DNA from 2 places in the Embleya sp. NPDC025285 genome. Region 1 is predicted to be linked to the other one. Evidence: riboswitches for the same ligand, from Rfam matches in the RefSeq annotation. Region 1 holds a riboswitch; the other holds the start of a gene.

What was found. A riboswitch is a leader RNA that binds a small molecule or an ion and turns the genes downstream of it on or off. The one in region 1 is predicted to bind S-adenosylmethionine.
Region 2: it holds a riboswitch for S-adenosylmethionine, as region 1 does, so the genes downstream of both, thrC (threonine synthase) here and ACZ4FV_RS30660 (aminotransferase class V-fold PLP-dependent enzyme) in region 1, are expected to answer to the same signal.

The regions. Positions count from the first base shown of each region.
Region 1 covers NZ_JBVHLU010000054.1:13,335-20,513, reverse strand. The annotation lists gene ACZ4FV_RS30665 (Lrp/AsnC ligand binding domain-containing protein) at 10-288, shown strand; gene ACZ4FV_RS30660 (aminotransferase class V-fold PLP-dependent enzyme) at 699-2,105, opposite strand; SAM riboswitch class IV at 2,340-2,456, opposite strand; gene trpD (anthranilate phosphoribosyltransferase) at 2,586-3,689, opposite strand; gene ACZ4FV_RS30650 (response regulator) at 3,754-4,167, opposite strand; gene ACZ4FV_RS30645 (hypothetical protein) at 4,372-4,782, opposite strand; gene ACZ4FV_RS30640 (cytochrome c oxidase assembly protein) at 4,792-5,907, opposite strand; gene ctaE (aa3-type cytochrome oxidase subunit III) at 5,983-6,612, shown strand; gene qcrC (cytochrome bc1 complex diheme cytochrome c subunit) at 6,659-7,179, shown strand, end outside.
Region 2 covers NZ_JBVHLU010000134.1:2,226-9,404, forward strand. The annotation lists gene ACZ4FV_RS46430 (hypothetical protein) at 1-172, shown strand, start outside; gene ACZ4FV_RS46435 (alpha,alpha-trehalose-phosphate synthase (UDP-forming)) at 232-1,698, opposite strand; gene ACZ4FV_RS46440 (peptidase inhibitor family I36 protein) at 1,927-2,331, shown strand; gene ACZ4FV_RS46445 (hypothetical protein) at 2,316-3,281, shown strand; gene ACZ4FV_RS46450 (glucosyl-3-phosphoglycerate synthase) at 3,304-4,281, opposite strand; SAM riboswitch class I at 4,474-4,626, shown strand; gene thrC (threonine synthase) at 4,643-5,923, shown strand; gene ACZ4FV_RS46460 (ubiquitin-like small modifier protein 1) at 5,920-6,198, shown strand; gene ACZ4FV_RS46465 (cold-shock protein) at 6,620-6,823, shown strand.

The DNA.
Region 1 (7,179 bases):
GGACTACCCGTGATCACCGCGATCGTGCAGGTCAAGACGCGTGTGGACCAGACCCCGGAAATCGCGGAGGCGATCGCCGCGATCGAGGGCGTGAGCGAGGTCTACTCGGTCACCGGAGAATTCGACCTGATCGCCATGGTGCGCGTCCGCGCCCACGACGACCTGGCCGACGTCATCCCCGGCCACCTCAACAAGGTCCCCGGCGTGGAGGCCACCACCACCCACATCGCCTTCCGCACCTACTCCCAACACGACCTCGAAGCCGCCTTCGCCATCGGCCTGGAATAACCCCCGGTCCGGGCGCCCCCAAAGCGCCCGGACCCACCCCGCCCAACACTCGAACCCACCCCCGGCAAGGCCACCCCACCCCGGGCCGATTCCAGCCCACCCGGCGCACCCGAAACCGCAGCCCCACCGCCCAACAACACCAAACCCAGCCCACCCGGCGCTCGAGGACACCCACCCCGGCGCACCCAAAACCGCAGCCCCACCGCCCAACAACACCGATCCAGCCCGTCCGGCGCTTGAGGACACCCCCGGCAGGGCCGCCATCCCCCGGGCCCGGGCGCAATCAACACCCCAGCCCCACCGCCCAACAACACCAATCCAGCCCGTCCGGCGCTTGAGGACACCCCCGGCAGGGGCCACCCCAGCCCGTCCGGCGCTTGAGGACGCCCGGCCGGCGAGGCCAAAACCCCCTACGCCGCAGGCAATTGCCGCACAGAGCGCGGGTCCGCGTCCGGAACGCACCGCCCCCCATCGACCGTGTAGCTCCACAACGCCCCACGCTCCACGATCTCCCGCACCGCCCCCGCAAAGCGGTCCAGGTGCTCGACGGGCGTGCCCAAGCCGAAGCTGACCCGGATCGCGTTGAGGTTCTGCTCACCCTCGGGCGCGTCCGGAGACCCGCACTCGCTCGGCTGGTCGGCCCGCCCGCCCAACAGGTGCCGCACCAGCGGATGAGCGCAGAACAGCCCGTCCCGCACACCGATCCCGTACTCCGCCGACAACACCGCCGCGAACCGCGAGCTGTTCCACCCCTCGACCACGAACGAGAGCACCCCCACCCGGGCCGACTCCGGCCCGAACAGCTCCAGCGTCCGCACCGCCGGAATCTGCGCCAGCTGCGCCCGAAGGCGCGCGAGCAGCGCCTCCTCGCGGGCGACCAGCGCCGCCGGCCCCGCCTCGGTGATCGCCCGACACGCGGACGCCAACGCGTAGGCGCCGATCACATTCGGCGATCCCGCCTCGTGCCGGGCCGCACCGCGCTGCCACTCCACGTGGTCCCGACTGACCGCCTTGCTCGCCCCGCCACCGGCCAGGTACGGCTCGGCCGCGTCCAGCCAGTCGCCCCGCCCGGCCAACACGCCGGAGCCGAACGGCGCGTACAGCTTGTGCGCCGACAGCGCGATCCAGTCCACGTCCAGGTCGGCCACCGACACCGGGTGGTGCGGCGCCAGTTGCGCGGCGTCCAGCACGATCCGCGCGCCGTGCCGGTGCGCGACCTCGGCCAGTTCGGCGACCGGGAAGAGCTCACCGGTCACGTTCGAGGCACCGGTCACGCACACCAGTCGGGGCCCGTCGCCGGACCCGGCGAGCGCCGCCTCCAGCGTCGCGACGGCCTGCGCCGGCGAGGACGGCGCGGCCAACTGGGTCACCCCGGCGTGCCGGCGCCACGGCAGCAGCGCGGCGTGGTGCTCGGTCTCGAAGACGAACACCCGCGTGCCGCGCGGCAGTACCGACGCGAGCAGGTTGAGCGAGTCGGTGGTCCCGCGGGTGAACAGCAGTGTGTCGTCGGCCCGCAGCCCCAGGAAGCTCGCGACCGTGGCCCGGCTCTGCTCGTACAGGTCGGTGGACAACTGGGACAGGTAGCCGGCACCGCGGTGCACGCTGCCGTAGTAGGGCAGGTATGTGGACACGTCGTCCCACACCCGCTGAAGACACGGCGCACTCGCCCCGTAGTCGAGCGCGGCGTACTCGACCTCGCCACCGGTCACCAGCGGAACGAGCACGTCCCGCCCGACCACGGGCAGCGGCGCGGCGATCGCGACGTCACAGTCGAAGGCGGCGGAGGAGGCGGAGGCGGAAGCGGTGTCGACGGTCATGGCGAAACTCCTCGGCAGGCACGGAACACCGAGGCGAATGTCGCTGAATCGACATTGAAACGCACCGGGTGATCCGCTGGTGAAATGTGGTCTCGGAAAAGCGACGCGCGACGACTCAGCGCGTACGGATCAGGGCGATTAGCCCGTTTCGAGAAAGAGATTTCACGCCATCACATGCTCCCCAGGTACAGGACCCCCGGGTCACATGGAGCAATTGCCTGCCGTCATGCAAGGGGTCCGCGCTTGCCGGGGCGCCTTACGACGCCCGGCCGTGTCATCACCCGGGGCACCCCACCGCGGAGCGAGGGTTGCCGGACAGCAAGCCGGGGCTTTCCACTGTCACTCGTGACCTGCGCAGAATTATTACCAGACGGAGCGCCCCGCGCAACGACGGCCCCACCATTCCCACATCCTGGACGGCACGACGCCGGGCGGGTCGGCCACGACCACGCCCGGCGTACGGTCTCCCGCCCGGACCCGCTATCCCCGCGCGAACGACCGGGTCGTGGCCACCCAACGATCCAGCGCGGCCTGCGCCGCGCCCGAGTCGATCGCCTCGGCGGCCCGATCGATCCCGGCCGCCAACTGCTGGGTCAACGATCCCTCTCCCGGGCCCAACGCGGCCAGCGCCGCCGCCGAGTTCAACAACACCGCGTCGCGCACCGCGCCCTGCTCGCCCGCGAACAACTTCCGGGCCACCTCGGCGTTGAACGCCGCGTCGCCGCCGCGCAACGACTCGATCCCGTTCAGCGGGATGCCCAGGTCCCGCGGGTCCACCCGGTCCTCGCGCACGTCGCCGTCCCGCACGATCCACACCTGCGACGTGGTCGTGACGGTCAACTCGTCCAGCCCGTCGTCACCCCGGAACACCAGCGCGGTCGCACCCCGATCGGCCAGCACACCGGCCACGATCGGCGCCATCCGCAGATCCGCGACCCCGACCGCGTGGAACCGCACACGAGCCGGATTGGTCAACGGCCCCAGGAAGTTGAACGTGGTCGGCACCCCCAGCTCGCGCCGCGCCTGCGCGGCGTGCCGCAGCGACGGGTGGAAGCGCTGGGCGAAGCACAGCGTGATGCCCGCCTCCTCGGCCGTCCGGGCCACCTGCTCCGGGGTCAGGTCCAGCACCACACCGAGCGCCTCGAGCACGTCGGCGGCACCGCTGGACGAGGACGCCGCCCGATTGCCGTGCTTGACCACGGTCTCGCCCGTGCCCGCGACCACGATCGCGGACATCGTCGAGATGTTCACCGTCCGCGCGAGGTCGCCACCGGTGCCGACGATGTCGACCGTACGGCCGGGCACCTCGATCGTCGACGCGTGCGCGTACATCGCCCGCACCAGACCCGAGACCTCGTCCACGGTCTCGCCCTTGGCCCGCAGCGCGATCACGAACCCGGCCACCTGCACCGGCGTCGCCTCGCCGGTCATGATGTGGTCCATCGCCCACGCGGTCGCGTCGGCCGGCAGGTCGTCGCCGCGCATGAGCGTCGCCAGGAGGTCCCGCCAGGAACGGGCCGCCGGGTTGCCGCCGCTCTTGTTCGTAGAGGCCGAGGCGCCCATGGTCCGCTCCCGCTGTGTCATCGGATGAGTCCGCGACAGCGTACCCACCGCGCCCGTCGCGGCCGGGTGGTTATCCGGGATGCGGTCAGGCCGGCTGGCGTCCGGCGATCCGACCCCGGATCAGGTCGGCCGCCGCGTCCGCGAGCGTGCGCGGATCCAGCGGGTGGGCGACCACCGCGTCCGCCCGGCACCACGTGGCCAGCCACGCGTCCTGCGGACGGCCGACCAGGGTCAGCACCGGCGGGCAGTTGTAGATCTCGTCCTTGAGCTGACGACACACACCCATGCCACCGGCCGGGGCGGTCTCCCCGTCCAGGATCACCAGATCGATGCCGCCCTTGTCCATCGCCTCGATCACGGCGGGCTCGGTGGCGCACTCCAGGTATTCCACGAACGGCACGTCGACGGCGGGCCTGCGCCCGAGCGCGAGGGTGACCTTCCGTCGGGTGTTGCGGTCGTCGCTGTACACGAGGACGGTCATGGTCTCGCCGCGCGTCATGTCCACCTGCCTGTGTCTGGGCTGCGTGTGTTCAGGGCTGCATATGTTCAGGCTGCGCATGTTCGGTACGGGCAACACTCGGATCGACCCGGATGTTAGCGCTTTTCGGCACGAAAATGTGTGCCTCGTCACGCGCTCGTCCCGCTCCCGGCCGGCCACGGTCCGGCCCGGGCGACACCGACCGCACCCCCGACGCGCCCCGAATCACCCGCGCGCGAGCACCTCGTAGCCCTCGGCGTCGCCGCCCAGGCGCTGGGCCAGCCCGGCCATCCGGGTCCGCTCCCGGGCCGGCTCCAGGCCGGTGATCACCTGCTGCCGGGAGATCAGCACCCGCAGCGGCCGCTCGTCGGGGGCCGGCGCCACCACCCGCCAGCCGTCCGGCGTCAGGATCCGGGCCGCCTCGTCGGCCGCCGCCAGATCCGGCAGCGTCAGCACGTGCCGCATCACGAACCGTCCGGTCTCCACCGCGACTCCGTCCGCCCGCATCTGCGCGACCACCGCCGAATCGGCGCGCGAGGGGTCGAAGCAGGACCCGACCACCACGAGCGTGCCGTCGTCGACGAGCACGGGATCGGGTTCCGGTCGCCGCCGGCGCAGGAAACGTTCCAGGATCATGCCGCGACGCTACTCGGCCGCGTCGGCCAACCTCGGCTCGGGCCCGCGGGCCACCCGGACGGCCGAGTCGGCCTCCTCCGTTCGGGCAGAGTCACCCGGAAGAGTGCTCTTCGACACGGGTTTTCCGGCGTCGTCCAAGCCCTGCTCCACACCGCCGCCGGCCTCGGCCGCCTCGCGCGCCAACCGCTCCTCGCGCGCCTTGCGGCCGGCCTCGATCAGTTCGAGTCGATCCAGCCGGCGGTCCTCCCGGACCGCCTCGCGCTCCGACGCCCGGGCCCACTGCACGAACAACACCAAGAAGACGAGCAGTCCGATGATGTCGCCGCTGCCCCACAGGATTCCGCCCGCCGTGCCCTGGTCCGAGAGCGGACTGGCGCCCCAGTCGCGACCGAGGTCGTTGTACCAGTCACCGGCGAGCACGTTGGACGAACTCATGATCGCGATACCCAGCCACGCGTGGAACGGCAGCGTCGCGAACACCGCGAGCAGCCGCATCGGATAACTCGCGCGCGGCATCGGGTCCAGACCCAGCAGCGGCCAGAACCACATGCAGCCGATGATCACGAAATGCACGTGATTCATGTCGTGCATGAAGGTGTTCCGCAACGTCAGCTCGTACCAAGGGGTGAAGTACAGGGCGAACGGGTTGAGCACGAAGATGAACCCGGCGAAGGCCGGGAAGGTGACCACCTTCGCGTATCTGCTGTGCAGCAGCGCGTTGAGTCGATTACGCCACTTGGTCGGCAGGGTACGCAGCGCGAGTGTGATCGGCGCTCCGAGCGCCAGGAAGATCGGCGTGATCATCGCCAGCACCATGTGCTGAACCATGTGCACACTCAGCAACACGGTGTCGTACGCGGCCAACGCGGACTCGGTCGCGAGCAGGAACGTGCCCAGCCCCAGTCCCAGGAAGGAGAAGCTCCGCCACCGCGACCACGAGTCCCCACGGGCCCTGAGCTTGTGCACCCCGTACAGATAGAGGCCGCCGAAGAGCATCGCGACCAGGATCGGGATCGGCTCGAACACCCACCCGGTCAGGAGCCGAATGGGGGTCAGTTCCGGCGGTACGTTCCCAGGGGTCGCGTGCGCCAGAAACACCCCGGCGTCGCCTGCAGAGCCACTCACGGAACCAGAGCCTAACCCGGACACGTTGTACAAAGGTTGCCCCCCGAAGTGTGGGCAGATCCGGCGACCGCAATAATGGCCGCCGTGGCGACAGCAACTTCACTAGAAACCGGGCCCCCCTCACACGGGACACACGGGACGCTCAACCGTCCCAACTTGGTCAGCATCGGCACGATCGTCTGGTTGGCGTCCGAGCTGATGTTCTTCGCGGCCTTGTTCGCGATGTATTTCACGATCCGCTCCGTCACCGGCGCGGACGCTTGGCGTGAGCACGCCAGTGAGCTGAACATCCCGTTCTCGACGGGCAACACGACGATCCTCGTGCTGTCCTCGCTCACCTGCCAGCTCGGCGTCTTCGCGGCCGAACGCGGTGACGTCAAGAAGCTCAGAATGTGGTTCGTCATCACCTTCGTGATGGGCGCCGTCTTCGTCGGCGGCCAGGTGATGGAGTACACGGAGCTGGTCAAGGAGGGCACGACTCTCTCGTCGTCGGCTTACGGTTCGGTCTTCTACCTGACCACCGGCTTCCACGGCATGCACGTGACAGGCGGTCTGATCGCCTTCCTGCTGATCCTCGGACGCACCTACGCGGCCCGACGGTTCACGCACGAGCAGGCCACGGCCGCAATCGTCGTCTCGTACTACTGGCATTTCGTCGACGTGGTCTGGATCGGTCTGTTCTTCACGATCTACGTCATCAGGTAGACGTCCCGACACTTACTACGCAGACGACATTGGACCGGGGTTTTCCGTGAAAAAGCTCTCCGCGCGGCGACGCCACCCCTTGGCGGCGATCGTCGTACTCATCTTCGCGCTCGCGGCCACGGGGGGTCTGTACGCCGCGTTCGCGCCTGCCAAGAAGGCGGAGGCCGACGATTCCGCCTCCATCGCCGTCGAGGCGGGCAAGAAGCTCTACCTGAGCGGATGTTCGACCTGCCATGGGCTCGACGCCCAGGGTTCCACCGACGGTCCGTCCCTGATCGGCGTCGGCGCGGCCGCCGTCGACTTCCAGGTGGCGACCGGCCGGATGCCGCTTCAGCAGCCCGGCGCCCAGGCGCCGCGCAAGCCCGAGGTCTACACCCAGGCGCAGATCGACCAGCTCTCCGCGTACGTGGCCTCCCTCGGCGTCGGACCCAAGGTCCCGACGGCGAACATGTACGCGCCCGACGGCGACATCGTCAACGGCGCCGAGCTGTTCCGCACGAACTGCTCGCAGTGCCACAACTTCTCCGGTGAGGGCGGCGCCCTGACCGAGGGCAAGTTCGCGCCGCC
Region 2 (7,179 bases), on a different contig from region 1:
AACGAGCGGCTCGACCGGCGGCGCGGGCAAGTCCGGCGGCGGCAGCCTGCCGCTCACCGGGCCCGCCGGCCTGGTCGGTGCGAGTGTCGCCGGCGTCGCCCTGGTCGCCGCCGGCACGGTCGCGGTGGTGACCACCCGGCGCCGCCGCGGCACCCCGCCCGCCTCGGCCTGAGCGCCGCCGCCCCCGAACGCCGGTCGGACCGGCGTTCGGGGGCGGTTCGCCGGTCGCGGCTACTTGCCGAGCGCGTCCAACTGCTCCAGGAACCACTGCTGCGGGTTGAGCGCGACCGCCGCCGCGGCCAGCCGCTTGGTGCGTTGCAGCCGCTCCGTGGGCTCCATCGTGAGCGCCGTGTGCAGCGCCTCGGTGGTCTGCGACACGTCGAACGGGTTGACCACGATCGAGTCCTCCCCCAACTCCTCGAACGCGCCCGCCTCGCGCGAGAGCACCAGCGCGCAGCCCCCGTGCGCCTCGTCCAGCAGCGAGACCACCGGCACCTCCTTGGCGACCAGGTTCATCCCGTCCCGGATCGGGTTCACCAGCGCGACGTCGGCCAGTCGGTACGCCGCGAGCGAGCGCGGGAAGTCGTCGTTGACGTGCAGGATCAGCGGCTGCCAGTCGCCGGTGCCGAACTCGTCGTCGATCTCCTTGGCCACCCGCTGCACGGCGGCGGTGTACTCGCGGTACTCCGGGAGGTCGTGCCGCGAGGGGTAGGCGAACGCGACGTGCACCACCCGGCCGAGCCATTCCGGCCGGGTGCGCAGCAGTTCGCGATACGCCAGCAGACCGCGAACGATGTTCTTGGACAGTTCGGTGCGGTCCACCCGGACGATCACCCGGCGATCGCCCACCGCCTCGCGCAGCCCGGCGAGTCGGGTGTCCACGTCGGCGCGGGAGGCGCGCTCGCGCAGGAAGTCGGCGTCCGCGCCCAGGCCGTGCACACCGATCTCGGTCACGTGGCCCGCGTGCGTGACGGTCATCGCGTCCCGGTCCACCACCGCGTCGAGCACGTCCGCGCAGCAGTCCAGGAACGCGAGCGCCCAGCGCCGGGTCAAAAAGCCCGCGTGGTCGGCGCCGAGCACGCCCTCCAGGACGAACCGCGCGATGTCGTCGGGAAGCAGCCGGAAGTAGTCCGGCGGCGCCCACGGGGTGTGCGAGAAGTGCCCGATCCGCAGGTCCGGACGCAGCCGGCGGAGCAGCACCGGCACCAGGGTGAGGTGGTAGTCCTGCACGACCACCTTCGCGCCCTCGGCGGCCTCGTCGGCCAGTGCCTCGGCGAAGGCCTGGTTGTACGCCTCGTAGGAGGCCCACTCCTTGCGAAAGCGCGCGTCGAAGACCGGCTTGGACGGGGTGTCGTAGAGCAGGTGGTGGACGAACCACAGGGTCGAATTCGCTATGGCGTTGTAGGCCCGCGCGAAGGTGCCCGGATCGATGTCCAGCATCCGTACGGCCAGGCCACCGGTGTCGTGACCGGCCAGATCCAGCCGGCCCGAGGGGGCGGCCCGGGTCGCGGTGCGATCGGCCTCGCCCAGCGCCGAGCACACCCACACCGCGCCGGTCCCCTGGCCCGCGGTGGACAGTCCGGACACGAGTCCGCCGCCGCCGCGACTGACGGACAGCGTGCCGTCGTCCTCCAGTGAGAAGGACACGGGACCGCGATTCGAGGCGACCAGGACACCAGCGGGAGGGGGAGCACTCATGCCCCGACCCTAGCCACGCTTCCCGGTGCGCAAACCCGGCCCGATCGCCCCCGCGGCTCGAACGGTGTGGCGAGTATCACGTGCGCTTGTCATTACCGGGAGTAGCGGGGGTGTGCTTTCTCTTGACTCGTCGGGCCGATCCCGCCCGGGTTCGACCGGGGCTCTCCCCGCGGACCCGGTCGTTGGACGGGGTCCGAAAAAGGGCGACGGGGCAAGGGGGAATCGGGAATGGGCAACAATCGTGGCCTGGCCGCGGGCGCCGTGGCCGCCGCGTTGATCCTGGCGAGCGGCGCGACACCCGCGGTCGCCGAGGGCGACGGCGCGTGCAACGACGGCGACGCGTGTCTGTACTACAACTCGAACGCCAAGGGCGCGCGTTTCGACCATCGGTACAACGTGGCCAACTACTCGGGGTACCGGTTCATGCCGTCCCCGGACGGCAGCAGCGGCGCGTGGACGGCGGTCAAGAACAACGCGGCGTCGGTGTGGAACAACGATCCGACGCACATCCTGCGGATCTACTACGGCAGCAACTATCAGGGCCCGGTGCAGGAGATCGGTCCGAAGTCCACGGCCAATCTCGATCCGGCGCTGAAGAACAACAACGCGTCGGGCAGTTGGACCGCGCAGTAGTGCGCCCGCGCCGCGTCCCGGGCCCCGTCCTGGTGGGCGTCGTGCTGGGCGTCGTGTTGTGCGCCGCGTCGGCGGGGTGCACCGCGAGCGGCGAGCGCGCGGACCCGGCGGCGCGGGCGCCCGGCCGCGCCGACCCGTCGCTCCCGCCGCCGGGCGCGGTCCCGCCGGCGGGCGAGGTGGCCCGGCTCGACCTGCCGATCGCGGCCCACCTGCCGACCCCGGAGCAGCGCGCCCGGCAGACCGCGGCCGAACAGGTGCTGATCCGGGCCTGCCTGGGCCGGCTGGGCCTGACGTATCCGACCCCCGCTACGACGGACACCGAACCGGTGCTGCGCTCGCGCACCGAGCGCCGGTACGGGGTGGGCGACCCGGTCGAGGTGGCCGGCTGGGGATTTCGGCCGCCGGGAGTGGCGAAGGCGGGCGACAAGCCGAGCGCACCGGCCCTGGGCCGCGAGCTGGAGGTGGCGCTGTACGGCGCCGCGGCGGCGGACGGGCTGCCGCCGGCGCCGACCGAGGGCAGCGATCGGCCGGGACCGGGCTGCCTGGGAGAGGCGCGGTTCGCCCTCGGCGTCGATCCGGCGCTGGAGCGCGCGGCACTGCCGAGCCGGCTGGATGTGGAGTCGTTCGAGCGCTCGCGCGCGGATCCTCGGGTACGGCAGGTGCTCGCGCTGTGGTCGACGTGCATGCGGGGGAAGGGGTTCGACTACCCCGATCCGTTGGCGGCGGGCGGCGATCCGGCCTGGGACACGCCCGTGCCGAGCGCGCGCGAGATCGCGGCGGCGACCGCGACGGTGGCCTGCCGGGCCGAGCACAACGTCGCGGGCACCTGGTACGCGGTCGACGTGGCGTATCAGCGACAGGCGATCGAGCGTGAGGCCGCGGCGCTGACCCGGGTGCGGGCGGCCCGGGAGAACACCGTGCGCAAGGTCGCGGAGGTGCTCGGCAACTGAGCCCGCCGGCCCCGCCCGGCGATCAGCGCTCGACCAGGCGGGTTCGTGCGCGGTAGGCGGGCACGGTCGCCATCGCCGGCCGCTCCCGGGCCGCGACGTCGTGCGTACGCAGCCGGAAACCGCCCTCGTCCCGCTCGAACTGGGTCAGCGCGGTGCTCAGCTCGACCGGGTGCGCGCCGTTCGGGCCGCGCCGCAGCCGGCGCTCGACGGCCTGGAGTATCTCCGCCGCCATCCGGCCCAGCCCGGCCTCGTCCTGGTGGTTGTGCCGGCGCACCCCCACGTCCACCTGGGCCATCGCGTCCAGGCCGACCAGGCGCAGGGTGTCCACGAGCATCGCGGTCTCGACGCCGTAGCCGCACGGGAAGGGCAGTTGTTCCAGCAACGAGCGGCGGGCCGCGTACTCGCCGCCGAGCGGCTGGACGAAACCGGCGAGTTCCGGCCAGTGCAGGTTGAGCAGCGGACGCGCGACCAACTCGGTCACCCGGCCGCCGCCGGCGGGCACGATCGTGTCGCCGATCTCCAGCGGCCGGTCGTACATCGCCTTGACCAGTTGCACCGAGGTGTCGGTGAGCAGCGGGCCGAGGATTCCGGTGACGAAGTCGGCCGAGAAGTCCTTGAGGTCGGCGTCCACGAACGCGACGATGTCGCCGTCGGTGACCAGGAGCGAGCGCCACAACACCTCGCCTTTGCCGCGCACGGCCGGGATCGCGGGCAGGATGTCGTCGCGGTGCACGACCCGCGCGCCCGCGTCCGCCGCGATCCGGGAGGTGTCGTCGACCGATCCGGAGTCGACCACGACCAGTTCGTCCACCAGCGGCGCGCGCTCGATCAGCTCGGTGCGGACCACCTTGACGATGTCCCCGACGGTCGCCGCCTCGTTCAACGCCGGCAGGACGACGCTGACCCGAGTGTCTCGTTTGGCGTCAAGAAGCTTGTCGACGGGCCAGTCCGCGGCGACGGAGGACCGTCGTCGAAGCCAGGCGCTCACCTCGGGCTGCACGTTCGAAATCCCCTGTCGTCGCCGGTGTTCCGGCCTCGGTCACGGCCACCCTCCATCGTCTCGCGAGGTGGACCGGATGATCGACGCGGCACCGGTTCGGTTACAGTCGTCGTCACCGGTAACGACGATCGCACGTCGTGCCGGACAAACGCGGACCGGCCACCTCGCGAAGGGTGTGTCCACCGCCATAGCAGCTCATCCAGAGGGGCAGAGGGAACGGCCCGTTGAAGCCCCGGCAACCATCCGATCGTCATTCCTCGTGACGCGCTTTCGGCGCGAGCGAGCACCGGCGGATCGGACAGGTGCCAAGTCCGGCCCGTGGAACCCCACGGGTAAAGATGAGGACAGAAAGGCCCTCGCCATGGCGACACCCACCGCCACCCGTTCCACCAGCGCCACCTCCACCTCCACCTCCTTCGGTCCGGCCGTCGCGCTGTCGTGTCGCGAGTGCGGCGAACGCACCGAACTGGGTCCCAAGTACGCCTGCGAGTCCTGTTTCGGCCCGCTCGAGGTGGCCTACGACTTCGGCACCGTCACACGTGAGCAGATCGAGGCCGGCCCGCAGAACATCTGGCGCTACGCGCCGCTCCTGCCGGTGTCCGCGGACGTCGCGTCCCGGCCCAATCTGAACCCCGGTTTCACCAAGCTGGTCCGCGCCGAGAACCTGGGCCGCGAGCTGGGCATCGCGAAGCTGCACGTCAAGGACGACTCGGGCAACCCGACGCACTCCTTCAAGGACCGCGTGGTCGCGATCGCCGTCGAGGCCGCGCGCACGTTCGGCTTCACCACCCTCTCCTGCTCCTCCACCGGCAACCTGGCCGGCGCGGTGGGTGCCGCCGCCGCCCGGGCGGGCCTGCGGAGCTGCGTGTTCATCCCCTCCGACCTGGAGGCCGGCAAGGTCGTCACGGCGGCCGTGTACGGCGGCGAGCTGGTCGCCATCGAGGGCACCTACGACGAGGTCAACCGGTTCTGCTCGGAGCTGATCGGCGACCCGGCCGGTGAGGACTGGGGCTTCGTCAACGTCAACCTGCGGCCGTACTACGGCGAGGGTTCCAAGACGCTCGCGTACGAGATCGCCGAGCAGCTCGGCTGGCGGCTGCCCGAGCAGATCGTCATCCCGATCGCGTCGGGTTCGCAGCTCACCAAGATCGACAAGGGCTTCCGCGAGCTGATCGCGCTGGGGCTGGTCGAGGACGCGCCGTACAAGATCTTCGGCGCGCAGGCCACCGGGTGCTCCCCGGTGGCCGCCGCGTGGAAGGCCGGCCACGACGTGATCCGCCCGGTGCGGCCGGACACGATCGCCAAGTCGCTCGCGATCGGCAACCCGGCCGACGGCCCGTACGTGCTGGACGTGTGCAAGCGCACCGGCGGCGCGGTGGAGGACGTCACCGACGCCGAGGTGGTCGAGGCGATGAAGCTGCTGGCCCGCACCGAGGGCATCTTCGGCGAGACCGCCGGTGGCGTGACCGTCGGCTGCCTGCGCAAGCTGCTCGCGTCCGGCGCGCTGGACCCGGACGCCGAGACGGTCGTGCTCAACACGGGCGACGGCCTCAAGACGTTGGACGCGGTCACGCCGACCACCGGCGCCACCGCGACCATTCGACCCACTCTGGAATCCTTCCGAAAGGCCGGCCTGGCATGAGCGTCTCCGTTCGCATCCCGACGATCCTGCGCACCTACACGGGTGGGGCGGCCGAGGTGTCCGTCGAGGGAAGCACCCTCGCCGAGGTCCTGGACGCCCTGGAAAAGGACCACACCGGAATTCGCGCACGCATCCTCGACGACGAGGGCAAGCTGCGCCGCTTTGTGAATCTGTACGTGAACGACGAGGACGTGCGCTTCGCGGACGGTCTCGCCACCACGATCCCCGACAACGGCAGCGTTTCGATCATCCCGGCGGTCGCCGGCGGTTGCTGACGCGATAGGCGACCTTGTCGATCTTCATCGGCACGGACCACGAAACGGAACCGAGAAATCCGCCGTCCGGAGCACCGGGCGGCGGATTTCCTCTCTCCCCGGCCGACGTGCGTTACACGTGTTTACCCGGGTCCATTTCCCCGCTTTGGCGGCGTTGCGTCGGTAAACCCGTGGTCGAGATCACACCCGATATGTATCGAAAGTCGTTTTCCTGACGTATTGAAATACGGCTTTCCTGGTGATTCACGAAGAATGCGAGCTTTATTCACTCGGGAATTCTCGTCCGATTGACCTGTTGCTCCGGGCATCCGTCCGGATACATTCAGCCGCGGTCGTAGCGGAAGGCCGGGTCCTTCTGGATACGAACCCGGAGCTGCGGCGTGCAGTATCCGTGAAAGGGCCAGTAACAGGGGAGTTAGGAATGGCTCAGGGCGCCGTCAAGTGGTTCAACGCGGAGAAGGGGTACGGCTTCATCGCGGTCGACGGTGGTGCGGACGTTTTCGTCCACTACAGCGCGATCCAGATGGACGGGTACCGGACGCTCGAGGAGGGGCAGCGAGTCGAGTTCGAGATCTCGCAGGGGCAGAAGGGGCCGCAGGCCGACATGGTCCGCGTCACCGCCTGAACCAGGGGGCATCCGCTCCTCTGCTTGAAACGGTCCACACCACGGACTGCACGACACATCGCAGCACAACACTTGTCCCGATCTCTCGTCCGGCCTGTTGTCCGATGGTCGGATCGGATGCGTATCGGGTGTGATCAGCGACCGGGGCCCGGCCTTCCCGCCATGCGGGGGCCGGGCCCCGGTCGTTGTACGTGCGGCCGTGCGGACCCGCGCTTCGTGCGACACGCGCGGGGGTGTGCGCGGACGGGTCGGGACCGGCCGTTGCGCTTGCACTCGGCATGGTCGAGTGCTAATCATTGGCGTTAGCACTCTGGATGTGAGAGTGACAGAAACGGACCGAGCCGGTGAGGCTCGGC